One region of the Bartonella sp. B1098 genome, then DNA from elsewhere that is predicted to be linked to it. Evidence: predicted binding sites of a transcription regulator. Region 1 holds the regulator's gene; the other holds the start of a gene.
What was found. Region 1 encodes HrcA, which represses chaperone genes, less so after heat shock. Its sites were predicted from a motif close to GTTAGCACTCNCNNNNNGNGAGTGCTAAC; they were not measured.
Positions count from the first base shown of each region.

Region 2: a site for HrcA is predicted at 1,567-1,595, ahead of groES (co-chaperone GroES). Genes of this name have one in related genera too.

Region 1 is NZ_CALYLP010000002.1:870,448-874,665, reverse strand. Features, by position in the region: gene hemW (radical SAM family heme chaperone HemW) at 1-456, opposite strand, end outside; gene rdgB (RdgB/HAM1 family non-canonical purine NTP pyrophosphatase) at 453-1,100, opposite strand; gene hrcA (heat-inducible transcriptional repressor HrcA) at 1,583-2,653, shown strand; gene grpE (nucleotide exchange factor GrpE) at 2,778-3,437, shown strand; gene thpR (RNA 2',3'-cyclic phosphodiesterase) at 3,543-4,082, opposite strand.
Region 2 is NZ_CALYLP010000008.1:17,965-22,182, reverse strand. Features, by position in the region: gene fumC (class II fumarate hydratase) at 14-1,402, opposite strand; gene groES (co-chaperone GroES) at 1,647-1,943, shown strand; gene groL (chaperonin GroEL) at 2,004-3,647, shown strand; gene NNJ85_RS09590 (hypothetical protein) at 3,685-3,837, shown strand.

The DNA.
Region 1 (4,218 bases):
TTGCCGAGCTAAATCAATTGCATAAAGAGCTTGTTCTACATTATGGAGTCGGCCAAGTTTGCGCAATGCTTTATCATTGAGTGCTTGTATTCCTAGAGATAAGCGATTAACACCTGCAGCACGGTATCCGCGAAAACGTTCTGCTTCCACACTGGATGGATTAGCTTCCAATGTAATTTCAACTTTATCATCAAGTATCCACTTTTTTGCAAGTGCTTGCAAGAGGGCATCAACAGTTTGTGGCTCCATAAGAGAAGGGGTTCCCCCACCAATAAAAATACTCGTAATATGGCGTGGACCTATTTTATGGTATTGCGTTTCTATTTCGCGCTCAAAGGCGGTGACAAAACGCGGCTGATCAACACCATGGAGGCGAACATGTGAATTAAAGTCACAATAGGGACATTTAGCAGCACAAAAGGGCCAATGAATGTAAATGCCAAAAGGTTCATTCATGAGAATGCCAAAAGGTTTTCAGCCAAAAGTTTAAAAGCTCGTGCGCGATGTGAAAGAGGGGGAATACCATTGTGTTGCCAGCCGTGTTTTTGCTCTGTTGACATTTCTCCAAAGGTATTTTCATATCCATCTGGTAAAAAAATAGGATCAAAGCCAAAGCCTTTATCTCCCCGTGGAGGCCAAATGAATGTTCCTTCAACGTATCCGCGGAAATAATCTGCGTGAGTATCAGGCCACGCAATGCAAATGACGGATATAAAACGGCATTTTCGTTGGCTTTTTTCTCGTGCTCCGACTTTTTGGAGTTCATCTTCTATTTTTTGCATCGCTTTTGGAAAATTACGTGTACCATCGGCTTGAATCGCCCAATCAGCTGTATAAACGCCCGGTGCACCATCCAATGCATCGACCTCTAAGCCTGAATCATCAGAGAGGGCAGGGAGTCCTGTCTTTTTTGCTGCTGCAAAAGCTTTAATATAAGCATTTTCTTCAAATGTTGTTCCTGTTTCTTTTGGTTCTGGCAAGCCAAGCTCTTTTGCTGATTGTATTATTAAACCGAAAGGTGCAACCAAGGTGGTGATTTCATGTAATTTGCCGGCGTTATGCGTCGCAATGACAAGTTTTTTATCTGCTATGCTTCTCATATAGATTTCTCCAAAAATGAAAGGGGAACTATTCTTGTGCTAAGAACCAGCTTAAATGCTCATATACACACATTCTGCTTGATTTTATATGATAGAGTTATTTTACTTGTTTTATGATATTTTATTCAAATAAAAATTTTCGTATTTTGTAAAGACAATGATTAAAAAGCTATGAGAAACGATTTTTTTATGAAAGCTTTTTTATGGTAAAAAACTAATTTTCTACTTCCAGTGGTTTATAAACAAACAAGCTCTTCTTGGTAAGCTCCTAAAGAGACCAATTCCTGTCTTAAATATCCAATCACACCCTCTAATAAAAAACACTTCATGCATAATTTATATGCTTATATCATCACTCTAAAAGATGGTGTTTTATGGCTCAATAGGGATAATATGTTTTGATACTACTTTAGATTATTTGACCAAACCTTAGCAAAACTTATATAAGAGAAGAGTGTTTTTTAAGTAGTGAAACAATTGTGATGAAGCACAAGCCTATTGATAATGAACTAAAATATCTTGATGAGCGTTCGCGTGATATTTTCCGCCATATTGTTGAAGCTTATCTTAATGATGGTGAACCTGTAGGGTCACGCAATCTTTCGCGACTTTTGCAACAGACCTTATCACCTGCGACGATTCGCAATGTGATGAGTGATCTTGAACATCTCGGTTTGATTTATGCCCCGCATATTTCAGCAGGGCGAATGCCAACCCAATCGGGTTTACGCTTTTTTGTTGATGCATTTATGGAAGCGGGTGATTTGCCAAACGAAGAGCGAGAAAATATTGAAATGCAAGTCAAAGAGGCGGGTCATGCACAATCGGTTGAACATTTTCTTGTTCAAGCAAGCCGGGTTCTTTCAGATCTTTCTCGTGGAGCAGGACTTGTTCTCGCAACAAAACAAGAAGGAACATTGAAACATATTGAATTTGTGCGTCTTGATAGAGAGCATGCTCTTGCCGTTTTAGTGACTCAACAAGGTGAGATTGAAAATCGTATTGTTCATTTGCCAGAAGGGGTTACCCATGCACAATTGACAGAAGCAACGAATTTTCTCAATGCCCATATTCAAGGGCGTACATTGAGTGAAGCTAAAGGGGAAATTGCTTGCCTATGCGCAGAAACACGGGCTGCACTTGATGATTTATCGCATCATCTTGTTGAAACGGGATTAGCTCTTTGGGGAGGAAAAGATGCTGATCATAAAATTCACCTCATTGTTCGTGGACGCAGTAATTTACTTGAAGATGTGAAAGCAGAAGAAGATTTAGAACGGTTACGCCATTTGTTTGATGATCTTGAAACACGTGAGAGTATGGCACAGCTTCTCGATTTAACGGATGAAGGGTCAGGGGTCCGAATTTTTATTGGTTCAGAAAATAAGTTATTTTCACTTTCTGGTTCTTCTTTAGTCGTAGCACCTTATCGTGATTCACAACAAAGAGTCATTGGTGCTTTAGGTGTTATTGGTCCTACACGGCTTAATTATGCAAGGATTGTGCCCATGGTTGATTATACAGCTCAACTTGTGTCACAGTTATTGCGTTAAACGGTGCAGGTAAGTATTTGTACTATAAAAGCACATTGTATTAATATGCATTAATACCCCTTGATTTTTGTCTGTAAAATTTCGATATCGAGAATAACAAATCTTATGAAGGAATAGAATTTTTATGTCTGATGAAAAAAACAAGTTTACTGATGCTTCATTTGAAAATTGTGATTTAAAAAATCCAACTGATCGTAATACACTTAAACAAGCAGCGGATGAATTTTTAAAAACACATAAAACAGAAGCACACGGAGACGTTGAAGAAGAAAGTAGTGAGATTGATCCTTTAGCATCTTTGCAGGATGAAAACAAAGAGTTGAAAGATCAGCTTTTACGTCTTGCTGCGGATATGGAAAATCTTCGACGCCGTACTGCGCGTGATGTAGCGGATGCGAAGGCTTATTCCATTGCTAATTTTGCACGAGATATGTTATCTGTTTCTGACAATCTCAATCGCGCTTTGGAAGCAATTCCAGAAGGTTCACGAGAAAGTGATTCTGGTTTGAAATCATTGGCAGAAGGTGTTGAAATGACTGAACGTGCCATGATGGCAGCATTAGAGCGTCATGGGGTGCAGAAAATTCATCCAGAGGGGCAAAAATTTGATCCTCACTTTCATCAAGCGATGTTTGAAATTCCTAATGCCGATGTTCCCGATAACACGGTTCAACAAGTGGTTCAGGCTGGTTATATTATCGGAGAGAGGGTTTTACGCCCAGCAATCGTGGGTGTGGCTAAAGGAGGAACAAAAGAAGCTTCTGTTGAAACTGATTCGGCTTAAAACATATCAATAACAAGCTTCTAGCGTAAAATGCAGCATTCCCTGTAAGTGCGCGTATATGGGGTCTTTCCTCAAAAAGTTTTAAAGGGTGTTACAAACACCCTTTTATCTTTGAAGTGGCCAACTTCCTTTTACAATATATGGAGCATCGCTTGAGGGAGATGGCGATAAAAATAAAACAAAATGATCAATATCAAAGGGAGGAAATGAAAAATCACTCCGAGAGGACAAATAAGAAGGAAGGTCTTCAGGCTTAATATCGAGCAGTCGCGCAACAGTAATATGCGGCGTAAATTCTCTTTTATCAGGTGTTAGACCTAAATGGCTGCGAATACATTGCATTTTTTCGTGTAAAAGATTGAGAGCTTCGCAAAGTCTAATGCGAATAACAAGAGAATGTGGAGTATTTTCCGAACTAAAAACATCAAAACCCCTCATTTGTAGCCTAAAAGGAGGGAGCTTTATTGTGTCAAAGGCATGCTTAAGTGCATCTGTTATAGCACTTTCAACTTCACCAAAAAAAGACAAAGTGACGTGAAAATTTTGCGGATTAATCCACTGCGCATTTGGTAAGCCATTTTGCAACGATACAAGTTGTTGTGTTGTTTGTTGAGGAATTTGAAGGGCACTAAATAAACGATCCATAATATTATCTCCTTATAATGAAAAGGTGCTATCCCAAGTGCAATGACGGCTAAATCAACAGTGAAAAATGCCACGGAAGATAAGGCAATAGTATAGAAAAAGAATGTCTAAAAAGTGCTTCCCATAATTATAAATA
Region 2 (4,218 bases), on a different contig from region 1:
CTTTATTAGATTCTTATTGGGGAGCTATCATCTTTTTGGGATCAACCAGCCGATCATAATCTTCTCCAGAAACACCTGCTTTAAGGGCTTCAGTGCGCAAAGTTGTATCATTTTTATGCGCTGCTTTGGCAATTTCAGCGGCTTTTTCATAGCCAATTTCTGGAGCAAGAGCTGTGACCAACATCAGTGAACGCTCCATGAGGGCGTGAATATGAACGCGATTGGCGCGTAATCCTTGAATGCAGTGCATATCAAAGGAGCGCATGCAATCCCCAAGAAGGGTAATCGATTGTAAAACGTTATAGCCAATAACAGGTTTATAGACGTTGAGTTCAAAATGCCCTTGACTGGCGGCAAAGGTAACGGTGGTATGGTTGCCAAAAACTTGGGCTGCAACCATGGTCATGGCTTCGCATTGGGTGGGGTTAACCTTGCCGGGCATAATAGAGGAGCCGGGTTCATTTTCAGGCAAGTTGAGTTCGCCTAAACCAGAACGGGGACCAGAACCTAAAAACCGGATGTCATTGGCAATTTTAAAGAGATCAGCGGCTAAGGCATTTAAGCTGCCATGGAAATGCGCAAGAGCACCATGATGAGCCAGCGCCTCAAATTTATTGTGTGCCGTCTTAAAGGATATTCCTGTGAGGGCGCTGATGTTTTGAGCAAAGGCAACGTCAAAGCCTTTCGGGGCGTTGAGCCCTGTTCCCACAGCTGTTCCGCCCTGAGCAAGCATTTGAACATCAGCAAGGGCTGTTTCAATCCGATGAAGATTGGCTTCCAGCGCGACCCGATAGCCTGAAAATTCTTGGGCAAGCGTTAAGGGTGTGGCATCTTGTGTATGGGTACGTCCAATCTTGATGATGTCGGCAAATTCTTCTTCTTTTTTCTTGAAAGTGGTAATGAGCGCTTCAAGAATAGGAAAAAGATGTTGGCGTGTTTGCAGCGTGGTGGCAATGTGAAGCGCCGTGGGAAAGGAATCGTTGGAGGATTGACTCATATTGACATGGTCATTGGGATGAACAGGCTTTTTGCTGCCCAGTTTGCCCCCCAAAAGCATGCTAGCATGGTTGGCGATCACTTCATTGACATTCATATTGCTTTGGGTCCCTGAGCCTGTTTGCCAAACAGAAAGGGGAAAATGTTCATCGAAAGCGCCAGAGAGAACAGCATCAGCCGCTGTGACAATCGCTTTGCCAATCTTGGGAGAAAGTTTGCCTTTGTCCATATTGACAAGGGCAGCCGCTTTTTTCACAAGGCTTAGGGCATAAATGATGGTGAGAGGCTGCTTTTCACTGCCAATATTAAAATTATGCAGAGAACGTTCAGTTTGTGCTCCCCAATAACGATCTTGGCGTACCGAAATCGTTCCAAAGCTATCCGTTTCCTGACGTGTTTCAACCATGATAAGATCCTTTATTTGTTCACGGGTTCTTAAAAAAGCTAGATAACGCGAAAGTGCAAGAAGAAGCAAGACGTGGAAGCTTTATTTATAGAGAAATTATAGAGAGAAATTATTTTATGGCTATCCTTGACATTGAGAAAAGCCGATTTTATATCTTGGGGAGTGTTAGCACTCACTCTTCGAGAGTGCTAGCAAGAACTTTCTAAGATTAATGCAATTATGTTCAGTTTTAAGGATTTAAAACATGGCTAATATACAATTCCGCCCACTTCACGACCGTGTCGTTGTTCGTCGGGTTGAATCTGAAAATAAAACCGCTGGTGGAATTATCATTCCTGATACAGCAAAAGAAAAACCACAAGAAGGCGAAGTGATTGCTGTTGGCAATGGCGCTCTGGATAATAACGGAAAGCGCGTGCCTTTAGAAGTCAAAACAGGGGACCGTATTTTATTTGGAAAATGGTCTGGAACTGAAGTCAAGATTAATGGGGAAGACCTCTTAATCATGAAAGAATCTGACATTATGGGAATTATGGGCTAATTCAAAAGCGCTCAATTTTTCATTGTGTACTATTTTGAAAAAACTCCAAGGAGAAATTAAATGGCTGCTAAAGAAGTCAAATTTGGCCGTGAAGCGCGTGAGCGTTTGTTGCGCGGTGTCGATATCCTTGCTAATGCGGTTAAGGTGACACTCGGCCCTAAAGGGCGCAATGTGGTGATTGATAAATCATTTGGTGCGCCACGCATCACAAAAGATGGTGTATCCGTTGCAAAGGAAATCGAACTGGACGATAAGTTCGAAAATATGGGTGCGCAAATGTTGCGCGAGGTTGCTTCTAAAACCAACGATATTGCTGGGGATGGAACAACAACGGCAACGGTGTTGGGACAAGCAATTGTGCAAGAAGGTGTTAAGGCTGTTGCTGCGGGCATGAATCCTATGGATCTTAAACGCGGGATTGATGCCGCTGTAGATGAAGTGGTGGCTAATCTTTTCAAAAAAGCCAAAAAAATCCAAACTTCAGCAGAAATTGCACAAGTAGGGACCATTTCTGCCAATGGTGCTGAAGAAATTGGTAAAATGATTGCAAATGCCATGGAAAAAGTGGGCAATGAGGGCGTCATTACCGTGGAAGAAGCTAAAACCGCTGAAACCGAATTGGAAGTTGTGGAAGGAATGCAGTTTGATCGTGGCTATCTTTCCCCTTACTTTGTTACCAATGCTGAAAAAATGGTGGCGGATCTTGATGATCCTTACATTCTTATTCACGAAAAGAAATTGTCTAATTTGCAATCCTTACTCCCAGTTTTGGAAGCGGTTGTGCAGTCTGGTAAACCTCTTCTCATTATCGCTGAAGATGTGGAAGGCGAAGCTTTGGCAACGCTCGTGGTGAACAAGTTGCGCGGTGGTTTGAAAATTGCTGCTGTAAAAGCACCTGGATTTGGTGATCGCCGTAAAGCAATGCTTGAAGATATCGCTATCTTGACATCGGGTCAGGTGATTTCTGAAGATGTGGGCATTAAGCTTGAAAATGTCACTTTGGATATGCTTGGTCGTGCTAAGAAAGTGAATATTTCTAAAGAAAACACCACCATTATTGATGGTGCTGGACAAAAGGCTGAAATTACTGCACGCGTTAATCAGATTAAAGCGCAGATTGAAGAAACAACTTCTGACTATGACCGTGAGAAATTGCAAGAAAGATTGGCTAAACTCGCTGGTGGTGTTGCTGTTATCCGTGTGGGTGGGGCAACAGAAGTTGAAGTGAAAGAAAAGAAAGACCGTGTAGATGATGCCTTGAATGCAACACGCGCCGCTGTGGAAGAAGGTATTGTTGCTGGTGGTGGTACCGCATTGTTACGTGCAGCAAGTGCGTTGAGCGTTAAGGGAAGTAATCCTGACCAAGAAGCGGGGATCAATATTGTTCGTCGTGCTCTTCAAGCACCTGCGCGTCAAATTGCAACCAATGCCGGTGAAGAAGCGGCTATCATCGTTGGCAAGGTGTTGGAAAATAATACTGACACATTTGGTTACAACACCGCAACGGGTGAATTTGGTGATTTGATTGCTTTGGGAATTGTTGATCCTGTGAAGGTGGTTCGTTCTGCGCTTCAGAATGCAGCTTCAATTGCAAGCCTTCTGATTACAACAGAAGCAATGGTTGCTGAAATGCCAAAGAAAGAGGCTCCAATGCCTCCAATGCCAGCTGGTGGAATGGGCGGAATGGGCGGAATGGATTTCTAAGCTCTTTTCCCTAGAAATAATAAAGAAACGGGTCTTTTTGACCCGTTTTTTTGTTTATTTCTTTTCTTCTTCACGTTCTTGGGGGTGGCTTCCTTCACGTGGAAAAGAAGACTCTACACGTCCTATCTCTCATGGTCTTTCTTATGGTCCCCAATATTATATCTATATCACAGTCCTAATGGCTCCATGAGCAGCATGCCATCTTTCATCCCTTTCATTCTGTGTCTTTTTTCCCGATCCTCTTTGCCACACCCGTTATTCTTTTTACAAAACATATATTCTTACTATTTTTACAGTCCTACATTTTTACGATTTTAATTATTTACAGAAAACAGTAGGAGGCTGATAATCATCATTCCAGTCTTCACTGCTCTCAAAGCCTATTGATTTGCCTCAGCTCCTTCAAACAATGATAGGTATAAAATGACGATAAGAAATATATTATAGCCTCTATGGCTCTCAATATACCACGGCTCTGATGTCCCCATGAGTAGTACGCCATCTTTCATTCCTTTCATTTGTGCCTTTTCCCCGATCTTCTTTCCCACAGCCGTCATTTTTCTTACAAAAC